Regions from separate parts of the Azospirillum argentinense genome, predicted to be linked through region 1. Evidence: predicted binding sites of a transcription regulator. Region 1 holds the regulator's gene; the other holds the start of a gene.
The links. The regulator LexA, encoded in region 1, represses DNA repair genes until DNA is damaged. The targets are predictions, from matches to a motif close to ATGTTCTANTTTGGTTC.
Positions count from the first base shown of each region.

Region 1 (5,390 bases):
GCTGCTACAGTGCTGCGGCGGCCGAGATGCGGCTGCTGCGGTGCGACTGCGGTGGTGCGGTGGTGTAACACATTAACGGCGCCGGAGGCATTTGCCTTGCGCGCATAGGCGACAGTATGGCCCACGGGGTTGAAGAGGGCATGGCCGGAGGTTTGACGGCGGAGGGCGATGCCGGTCCTGTCCGTCGCGGCGTCGGCGCGCGCCTTCTCGTTGCGGCTCTGGAATGCCTTGCCGCGGAACGGGAGCGCTGGGCGCTGTGGCTGCCCGTGGGGACCGGGGCGGGTGTGGCCCTGTATTTCGGCCTGCATGCCGAGCCGCCGCTCTGGCTGGGGCCGGGCGCCGTGGTCGGCTGTCTGGCTCTGCTGTGGCTGGTGCGGCGGCGTCTGGCGCCGGTCGTTCTGCTGCTGGGGCTGTTGAGCGTCGCTCTGGGTTTCGCGGCGGCGCAACTGCACAGCGTGGCTGCGATGGCGCCAATGCTGACGCGCGAGCTTGGACCGGTGCAGGTCACCGGGCGGGTGCTGGCGATCGAACGGCAGCCCACCGGCACGCGGTTGATGATCGGTGAACCGATGGTGGAGCGGCTGGCCCCGGAGGCGACGCCGGAGCGGGTCCGCCTGCATTTGCCGGCCAAGGTGACACCGCCGGAGGCCGGGACGGTGGTACGGCTGCGCGCCATGCTCCACCCGCCGGCCGCCCCGGCGGAGCCGGGAGCCTTCGACCTGCAGCGGCGCGCCTATTTCGAAGGCTTCGGCGCGGTCGGCTTCGTCATGGGCGCCCCCGTCGCCCAGGAGGCGCCGCCGCCCGACGGCTGGCGCCGGGTGACGGTGGCCTTTGAGCGGGCGCGCGCCGCCATCGCCGAGCGGGTGCGTGCCGTCGTGAGCGATTCCGCGGAGGCCAGCGTCACCGCCGCCCTGCTGAACGGCGACGCGGCGGCGATTCCGGGACCGATGATGGACGCCTTCCGCGACAGCGGTCTGGCGCACCTCCTGTCCATTTCCGGCCTGCATGTGGGCATCGCCGCGGGGATCGTCTTCTGGGTGGTGCGGGCGCTGCTGGCGCTGGTTCCCTGGGTGGCGCTGCGCTGGCCGATCAAGAAGATCGCGGCGCTGGCCGGCATCCTGTCAGCCATCCTCTATACGCTGCTGGTGGGGGCGCCCTTGCCGACGCTGCGGTCGGTGCTGATGACCGGTCTGGTCATGGGAGCGGTGATCGCCGATCGGTCGCCGATCAGCATGCGGCTGGTCGCCTTCGCCGGCATCGTCACCGTCCTCTATGACCCGGAGGGGATGCTGGGGCCGAGCTTCCAGATGTCCTTCGCGGCGGTCGTCGCCCTGATCGCCGCCTTCGAACGCTTCACGCCCTGGGTGGTGCGGCGGCGGCGCGACATGGGCTGGCTCGGCAAGGGCGCCATGGCGCTGGGCGGCATCGCCTTTTCCAGCGTGGTGGCGACCGTCGCGACGACGCCTTACGGGCTCTACCATTTCCAGCAGGTCGCCTTTTACGGTGTGCTGTCCAACATGGTGGCGATTCCCATCACGACGGTGTGGATCATGCCCTTCAGCCTGTTGTCCTACCTGCTGCTGCCCTTCGGGCTGGAGGGGCCGGCGGTGACGGCGATGAGCTGGGGCGTCCGGCTGGTCATCGAGACGGCGGAGCGGACCGCGGCGCTGCCCGGAGCGACGGCGTTCCTTCCGGCCATGCCGGACGCCGCCATAGCGGCGGTCACGCTGGGCGGGCTGTGGCTGGCCATCTGGACAAGACGCTGGCGCTGGCTGGGGCTGGTGGCCTTGGCCGGCGGGCTGCTCGCCCCGGCCGTCGCGCCGCGGCCCGACATTCTGGTGTCGGAGGACGGAAAACTGATGGCCGTGCGCGGCGCGGACGGAATTCTCAGCCTGTCCACCGCCAGCGACGGGCGGGTCGCCAACACGTGGAGGCGGCGCGACGGCATGGAGAAGCCGGAGGAGAAAGCCGGTCAGGATGTCTGGCCGCTCGCCGGGGTCAGCCTGGACGGGCGGCTGCGCTGCGACGCTCTGGGATGCCTTTATCGAGCGCAGGGAAAGACGGTAGCGCTGCTGCGCCAGCCGGATGCCTTGCCGCAGGATTGCGCGGTGGCCGATGCGGTGGTGACCGCGACCCCGTCGCGCGGGTGTCGGGCGCCGCTGGTCATCGACCGTTGGCAACTGCGGCGGGAGGGCGCGCACACGCTCACCCTGTCGGACAAGGGCATCCGGGTGGAAAGCGTGCGTGGTTGGCGCGGTGACCGCCCTTGGACGATGGGAGGAAGGACAATGGGAGGAAGGACGGCGGCCGGCAAGCTGACCGATGGAAGGACCGGGGCGCGCTGAGCCGCCGCCCCGGCGCGTCCTGCCGTCAGTACTTGCGCACCAGACCGACGAGGCGGCCCTGCACCCGAACGCGGTCGGCGCCGAAGATGCGGGTCTCATAGGCGGCGTTGGCGGGTTCGAGCGCCACGGTGTTGCCCTTGCGGCGCAGGCGCTTCAGCGTGACCTCGGCGTCGTCGACCAGGGCGACGACGATCGAGCCATTGTCCGCGCTGTCGCAGCGCTGGATGACCACCGTGTCATGGTCGAGGATGCCGGCCTCCACCATGGAGTCGCCGGCGACTTCCAGCGCGTAGTGGTCGCCCATGCCGAGCATGGCGGCGGGAACGTCCACGAAGGCGGAACCGTCGCGCAACGCCTCGATGGGCGTGCCCGCGGCGATCCGGCCGTAGAGCGGCAACTGCACGGATTCGGACGCCGGGTTCGCCTCACGTCCCGCGAAGCTGAAGTCGCCCTTGATGACGTTGGGCTCGAACTTGGCGCGCGGCGGCCGGGTGCGGGCGGTCTCCAGCCCCTCCGGCAGGCGCAGCACCTCCAGCGCGCGGGCGCGGTGGGGCAGGCGGCGGATGAAGCCGCGCTCCTCCAGCCCCGTGATGAGGCGGTGGATGCCCGACTTGGACTTCAGGTTGAGAGCGTCCTTCATTTCGTCGAAGGAAGGGGACACACCGCCCTGTCCGAGCCGCTCGTTGATGAAAAGCAGCAATTCATGCTGCTTGCGCGTGAGCATTTGTGCCTCCCGGCCGGTTCCGCACTAGATATGGAACAAAAGCAAAACGTTCCATCTTGTTCTAGTTTGGTTCTTAACCCCCGTCAAGCCCTACGGATGAAATCAATCGCAAATCGACGGACAGGACTCCCAAATGGATTTCCCGTGCGGAACGGATTAAAGCGACAGGACACCGCCGCTCAGCGGGATCACCGTCACGCGGTCGCCCACAGCGGCGGCGGTTGCCTGCGGCTCGCGGACGATCAGGGCGTCGGCCCGGGCCAGCCGGGACATCATCGCGCTGTCCTGGCGCGGGAAGGGCGTAGCGATGGGCTCGCCGTCCGTCCCGGTGGACAGGGTGGCGCGCATGAAGTCGGTGCGGTCGTCGTTGGCCTTTAGCGGCGCGCCGAGCCGCGCCGCGAGCGTGGTGTTCTCGGCGGGCAACCCCTGGAGACGGCGAAGGACGGGCACCAGGAACAGCAGGGCGGCCACCCCGGTGGACACCGGATTGCCGGGCAGGCCGAGCAGCGGCACGCCGCTCGCCGTCCCGAAAATCAACGGTTTGCCGGGCTTCATGGCGACGCGGTAGAAGTCCAGCGACAGCCCGCCCAGCACGTCGCGCACATGATCGTGCTCGCCTTGCGAGGCGCCGCCGGTGGTCACCAGCAGGTCGCAGCCGGCCGCCCCGGCGGCCATGGCGGCGAGATGCTCCGGATCGTCCTTGGCCACGCCGAGATTGTGGGCGACGCCGCCCTGGCTGGCGACCAGCGCGCAGAGGCCGAGCGCGTTGGAGCTGACGATCTGGCTCGGTCCCAGCGGATCGCCGGGCAGGGCGATCTCGTCCCCGGTGGCGAGCACGGCGACCCGCGGTCGGCGGTGGACGCGCAGCCAAGGCAGGTTGGCCGCGGCGGCCAGGGCGACGTCGCGGGCGGTGAGCAGCCGTCCCTTGGGAAGCAACTCCTCTCCCGCGGTGAAGTCCAGGCCGGCAGGGCGGATGAAGCGGCCCACAGGCACGGCGCGCCCGACGCGCACGCGGTCCCCGGCGTCCTCGCAATCCTCCTGCATCACCACGGCGTCGGCCCAGGCGGGCAGGGGGGCGCCGGTGAAGATGCGCACGGCCTCGCCCGCGCCGAGCGATCCGGCGAAGGCGTGGCCGGCCGCGGACTCGCCGATGCGGCGCAGCGTGACGGGAGCTTCCGCCGACGCCCGGACGATGTCGGCGGCGCGGACGGCCCAGCCGTCCATGGCGGCGGCGGCGAAGGGCGGCTGGGTCAGGCGAGCGACGGCGGGCTCCGCCAGGACGCGCCCCAGCGCGTCGGGCAACGGCACCGTCTCCGCCGGCAGGGCGGTGAAGGCGGCGAGGATGCGGGCGCGGGCTTCACCGACCTGTAGCATCAGACCGCGCTCCCCCATTCGCCGCTCTTGCCACCGGCCTTGTGCAGCAGCTTCACCTCGGTGATGGTCATGCCGCGGTCCACCGCCTTGCACATGTCGTAGACGGTGAGTGCGGCGACCGACACGGCGGTCAGCGCCTCCATCTCCACGCCGGTCTGGCCCCTGAGCTTGCAAGTGGCGGTGATGTCCACGGCGTTGCGCTCGGGGTCGCAGGTCAGGTCCACCTTGACCGACGTCAGCATCAGCGGGTGGCACAGCGGGATCAGGTCCGGCGTGCGTTTGGCCCCCATGATGCCGGCCAGCCGGGCCACCGACAGGACGTCGCCCTTCTTGAAGCCGCCCTGGAGGATGAGCGCCAGCGTTTCCGGCTGCATCAGGACGGAGCCGCGGGCGGTCGCCGTGCGTTCCGTATCCGCCTTGTCGGACACGTCCACCATGACCGCGCGGCCTTCGGCGTCGAAGTGGGTGAAGCCGCTTGCGGGCTGGTCGGTCATAGGGGTTTCTCCATGAACAGGCTCAGCGGGTCCAGACCGTAGGGGCCGAACGGGCCGCGGTCGGCGAAGCCCTGCTTGCGGTAGAGGGCAATCGCCTCGTCCTGATAGACGCCGGTCTCCAGCCGCAGCAGGGACAGGCCGGCGGCGCGGGCCTCGTCCTCGATGCGTTCCAGAAGGCGCCGACCGATCTGGCCGCCGCGCGCGGTCGGCTGGACGAACATCCGCTTGACCTCGCCATAGCCGCCGTCGGTGTCGATGCGCATGGCGCCGCAGCCGACCACGGTTCCCGACCGCCGAGCGACGAGGAAACGGATGTCCGGCTTGGCCAGCGATTGCAGGTCGAGTAGATGGTTGCTCTCGGCTGGGTATAAGTCGCCCAGATAGCGGTCCAGCTCTTCGATGAGTTGGACCACCTCGTCCTGGAGCGGGCTTTCACGGGCAATGGTCACGTTC
Region 1 covers NZ_CP007793.1:1,667,442-1,672,831, reverse strand. The annotation lists gene ABAZ39_RS07955 (ComEC/Rec2 family competence protein) at 141-2,345, shown strand; gene lexA (transcriptional repressor LexA) at 2,371-3,069, opposite strand; gene ABAZ39_RS07945 (molybdopterin molybdotransferase MoeA) at 3,226-4,443, opposite strand; gene moaC (cyclic pyranopterin monophosphate synthase MoaC) at 4,443-4,937, opposite strand; gene ABAZ39_RS07935 (GNAT family N-acetyltransferase) at 4,934-5,390, opposite strand, start outside.

Region 2 (5,390 bases), 1.3 Mb from region 1:
GGACAGCCGCCGCTGGTCGTCGCCGCGGTAGCGGTGGCTGGCGGCGAGGTGCAGGCGGTTCCCCAGATCGTTGCGCCAGCCGCGCAGCGCGTGGAAGAACGCGGGGTCGCGCTGGTCCGGCGGCACCAGCAGGAACAGCATCCCCTCCGCATGGTCCAGCACGTCGGCGCGGGCGATGAAGCAGGCCCCCTTGGGCGCCCGCCGCTTGCCCAGCGTCAGCAGCCGCGACAGCCGCGCGTAGGCCGCCCGGTCGGTGGGGTAGGCGAGCAGGCTGTCCGCGTCGGTCAGGTCGAGCCGGCAGCCGACGATCAGGCGCAGCCCGTGCTTGCGGGCGGCGGTGTGCGCCTGCACCACCCCGGCCAGCGAGTTGCGGTCGGTCACCGCGACGGCGGCGTGGCCGAGGCCGGCGGCGGTCAGCGCCAGCTCGTCCGGGTGGGACGCGCCCTCCAGGAAGGTGAAGCTGGTCGAAACCTGGAGTTCGGCGTAGGGGGTCATGGCGCTCCCGTCATCCGAAGAAGCCGTGCAGGAACCACAGCGCCGCCACGCCGGGCCGGTACAGCCCCTGCCGATAGACCCAGAAGCGGCGGCCGGCCTCGTCCTCGACGCGGTAATAGTCGCGGGGCTCGCCGTCGCGTCGCCACCATTCGGCCTCGATCCGCTCCGGCCCGTCGGCACGGCGGATGCGATGCTGGACGCCGCGCCAGAGGAACATCACCGGCGGGTCGTCGGGAACCAGGGCCATGGCTTCGATGGGCTCCGGCGGGGCGAGCAGCCGCACCGGGCGGGGGCGGTCGGTCGGCCACAGCGCACCGCCGGAGGCCTCCGAGAAGGCCGAGGCGGGGGCCACGCTGCGCTCCGGCAGCCAGCTTTGCCGCGGGACCAGCCGCAGCACCGCCCGCTCCCCCAGCCGGTTGCCCAGCCGGTCCATCAGCTCGCCCAGCTCCGGCTGCCCGTCCATGCCCCCATCCGTTGTGCCGTCCAGCGCGGCCTGTGCGGCGGCGAGCGGGCCGGCCTCGGTGGCCGACAGCACCATCAGCTCCAGACCGGGGCCGGGTTCCACGCGGTCGAGTTTCTGGGCGAACAGCCGCATCAGCGCGTCCGGGCGGCGCACCGGGTGGCCGGTGCCGATAACCAGCGTCTGGGGCGCGTCCTCCAGCCGTCGGTCGACCCGATGCAACTCCAGCCGTAGCCGGCGGGCGCCCTCGCCGGTGTTCTCCAGCCCGGCGCAGAGGGCGGTCAGCAGGCGGCGCAGCGCCTCGGCGATGGCCTCGGCGGTGGTGATCGGCTCGGGCAGGGCGAGGCGGACGCTGTGCGGCGGCACCGGCAGGCGGGGAGACAGCGGCTCGTCCAGCCGCCCGTAGGCCTGATCGAGCCGTCGCAGCAGTTCCGGCCCGAAGCGGGCGGCCAGCGTGGCGCGGGGGAGGGCATGCAGATCCCCGATCCGCCGCAACCCCACCGCGGCCAGACCGTCCACCGTGGCGGCGGGCAGACGCAGCGCGGCGACGGGGAGGGGGGAGAGATCGGGGAGCGCTTTGCCCCCCCCGCCGAACCGCGCCAGCGCCCAGGCCGCCGCGGGCGTGTCGGCCACGGAAATCCGCGACTCGAAGCCCGCCGCGGTCAGGCGGGCGGACAGGTCGGCGGCCACGGCCTCCTCCCCGCCGAACAGGTGGGCGCAACCGGTGATGTCCAGCGCCACCCCGTCGGGGCCGTCCGGGGTGGTCCAGGGGGTGTAGCGCGTGCACCAGCCGGCGATCCGCTCCAGCAGGTGGGCGTCCGACTCGGGCTCGGCGTCGAAGACGGCCAGGGCGGGCTCAATGGCGCGGGCGTCGGCCAGACTCATGCCGGGATGCACCCCGGCCTCCGCCGCGGCGCGGTTGACGGCGGCCACGCCCAGCCGCCCGCGCTCGGCCAGGATGGCGGCCAGGGGATGGTCGCGCCGCTCCGGATGGCGGCGGCTGTGGGCGTCGGTGGGCAGCCGCGGCAGCCACAGGGACAGGATGCGCCGCGCCGTCCGTTCAGCACCCCCTTTCCCCATGCCACCCTCCCTGCACCGCTCGTTTCGTCAATCGTTTCAACTCGAACAAAACAAGAACATTCTAGCGGCAAAAGCCGGCGGTTGGGAGTCCCCTTACGGCCTCACCAAGAAGGGGGAGGTCGCCGGGAGGGCCTTGTCCCGTCTCCGCGGGACACGACATGGTTGGTATGACACCGATCCGCCCCACCGCCGTGTTCCTGCCCGTCGCCGTCGCGCTCGCCGCCCTTGCGCTGGGGGCCTGCGCGCCGGATGTGCACGACGAGATGCCGGGACGGGCCCAGGCGGCCCCGCCGGTGTCCGCGCAAGGCGGCGGGCTGAAGACGCTGCGCCAGATTCAGGCGGAGGAGAATGCCCGCCCGACTCCCGCACCGCGGCCGGAGCCTGCACCCGCTCCGCCGCAAAAGCTCTCCGACGCCTCGCAAACGCCCAACCAGCCGCCGCCGGTGCGTCGCCGCGGCAGTTCGTCCCCGCCGCCGCCGCCCATCGACCAGCCGGCCACCCCCGCCCTGCCGGAGCCGGGCTCCACCCAGGGGCTGACCGACCGCGCCAAGCGCGACCTGATGAGTCCGGAGGTCGACCGGTTGCGCACCGAGGACGCCATGGGCCGGCTCGACCCGTTGCAGCAGCGCGACCTGCTCCGCAAGCAGCAGGACCTCCGCCAGTACGGTCCTGGCCCCCTGGGTTACTGATCTCCCGGTTCTTGAAGCCCGCCACCCTGGTCACTTGACCCCACCCCGCGCAGCGGCCATACCGGCCCGGTGCTGGGCAGAGGCGTTGGGGAAAAGGGGTGGGGGATGGTGGCGATCCGGTCGGTTCTTCTGGCGCTCGCATTGATCGGCGCCGGTGCCGCGCCCGCGCTGGCGCGGATGACGGTGACCGGGCCGTTCGGCACCGGCCTGACCGAACCCGTGTGGGTGTTGCAGCATCTGCTCGGCTTCCTCGCCATCGGGCTGTGGAGCGGGCAGAACGGCGGCCCTTCCGTCTGGCAGCTTCCGGTGGCGGCGCTGACCGCGGTGCTGGCCGCCGGGCTGGCCGCGCAGATCGGCATCCGTCTGCCCTACGCCGCGGAAGGGCTGTCGGCGTCGTTGATCCTGATGGGCGGGCTGGTCGCCTTCGGACTGAAGGTGCCGCTGGCGCTGGGGGTGCTGACGGTCGCCGCGGCGGGGGCTTTCCACGGCTATGTGCATATGGGCGGGCCGCTGTTCTGGGCCGGGCTGTCGTCTGGCGTGCTGCTGGTCATCGGCGCCGGGCTGGGCCTGTCGGTGGCGGTGGGGCAGGCGGCGTCGGGCCGGGTCGTGCAAATGTGTGGCGGCGCGGTAGCACTCGCCGGGGTTCTTGATCTGGCGGGCGTCTTTTAAGGCCCCGACGCCTTGAAAAAGCCGGGCTGCGGGTATTCTTGTAAGAGCGTGTCCAACACACGCCGCCGATGGCCCATGCCGCCGGAACGGCTGGCCAGCAGGAAAGGTGGACCCGCCGGTGCCGCGCGCAGGAGCCAACCCCCGCCTTTCCGACGCCCGCCTTTCCCCCCAGGGCCTTCCCAGCCGCCGCCATGTGTTGGCCGGCATCGCCGGGGGCGCTCTCCTGGGCCTGCTGCCGCGGGGTGCCGTGGCGCAGGACATCCGCTATTTCCGGATCGGCACGGGCACCACGTCGGGCACCTATTTCCCGATCGGCGGGCTGATCGCCAACGCCATCTCCAACCCGCCCGGCTCGCGCCCCTGCGACCGCGGAGGAAGCTGCGGCGTGCCGGGGCTGATCGCGGTGGCCCAGGCCACGCTCGGCTCGGTGGAGAACATCGAGCTGTTGCGCTCGGGGGCGGTCGAGGCCGGGATGTCCCAGGCCGACATCGCCTATTGGGCCTACACCGGCTCCGGCATCTTCCACGGCAAGGCGCCCTTCGAAGGGCTGCGCTCCATCGGTATGCTCTACGCGGAGGCGATCCAGCTCGTCGTGCGCGCCGACAGCGACCTGCACGGCGTGGCCGACCTGAAGGGAAAGGCCGTCTCGCTGGGGGAGGAGGGTTCCGGCGTGCTGGTGGAGGCGCGGGCGATCCTCGACGCCTTCGGCGTGAAGGAGGCGGAGCTGCGGCCCCCGGCCTACCTGAAGCCCGGCACCGCAGCGGACCGGCTGGCCAAGAAGGAGCTGGACGCCTTCTTCATGGTCGGCGGTTTTCCGGTAGCGGCGGTGACCGATGTGGCGAACCGCGAGCCGATCCGCCTGATCCCGCTCGACGGTGACATGGCCGACCGGCTGCGCATCCGCCAGCGCTTCTACATGGACCAGACCATCCCCGCCGACACCTACCCCGGCGTGCCGGAGATCCACACGCTGGGGGTGGGGGCGGAGTTGCTGGTCCGCGCCGACCGCGACCCCGCCCTGATCCACGGCGTCACCAAGGCGCTGTGGCACGAGAACACCCGCCGCCTGCTGATCGAGGGCCACCCCAAGGGGCGCAGCTTCGACGCCACCAAGGCGGTCGCCAACGTTTCCGTTCCGCTGCATCCGGGCGCCGAGCGCTACTACCGCGAGGTCGGGCTGATCGGCAACGCCGCCAACGAGCCGACGGGCGGAGCGACGCCCTGACCGCTTTCGGCTGTCAGATGGTCCGTTCGTCGGCGTAGATGTCCCACGGCTCGGCCTTGGCGGCGGCCACCCATTCCACCATGGCCGGCAGCTCCATCACCGCCCGCGCGTAGTCGCCGCACAGCCCGTCCATCTCGACCCCGTAGGTGAGAAGGCGCGTCACCACCGGCGCGTACATGGCGTCGGCGATGGAGAAGTCGCCGAACAGGAAGGGGCCGCCCGCCCCGAAGCGGGCGCGCGTGTCGCGCCACAGGGTGAAGACGCGGGCGATGTCGGCCTCGCTCTCGGCGTTGCGGCCCACGCCGGGGCGGAAGGCCTTCAGGTCCATGGACATGTGGGTGCGCAGGCCGACGAAGCCCGAATGCATCTCCGCCGAGACCGACCGCGCCACCGCGCGGGCGTGGGCGTCCGCTGGCCAGAGGGCGGCCTCGGGGAAGGACTCCGCCAGATACTCGCAGATCGCCAGCGAATCCCAGATCACCCGATCGCCGTGCCGCAGGCAGGGCACCCGGCCGGAGGGCGAATGCTCGGCGATGCGGGCCGCGGTGTCGGGCTGGCGCAGCGGGATCATGATCTCCTGGAAGGGCCGGCCGGTCCGCTTCAGCGCCAGCCAGGGCCGCAGGGACCAGGAGGAGAAGGCCTTGTTGCCGATGACCAGCGTCAGGTCGTCCATGGATGCGCCTCGGGAGCGAAAGGAGAGGGGGGCGGAGCATGCCTGTCCCGCGACCTTGCGGCAAGCCGGCACGCAATCCCCCTTTTCAGGGGCGCCCCG
Region 2 covers NZ_CP007793.1:384,963-390,352, forward strand. The annotation lists gene ABAZ39_RS01825 (error-prone DNA polymerase) at 1-495, opposite strand, end outside; gene ABAZ39_RS01830 (Y-family DNA polymerase) at 506-2,035, opposite strand; gene ABAZ39_RS01835 (hypothetical protein) at 2,203-2,724, shown strand; gene ABAZ39_RS01840 (HupE/UreJ family protein) at 2,830-3,393, shown strand; gene ABAZ39_RS01845 (TAXI family TRAP transporter solute-binding subunit) at 3,512-4,618, shown strand; gene ABAZ39_RS01850 (glutathione S-transferase family protein) at 4,632-5,291, opposite strand.
Region 2: ABAZ39_RS01830 (Y-family DNA polymerase) is a predicted target of LexA. The motif match lies at 2,079-2,095, and genes of this name have one in related genera.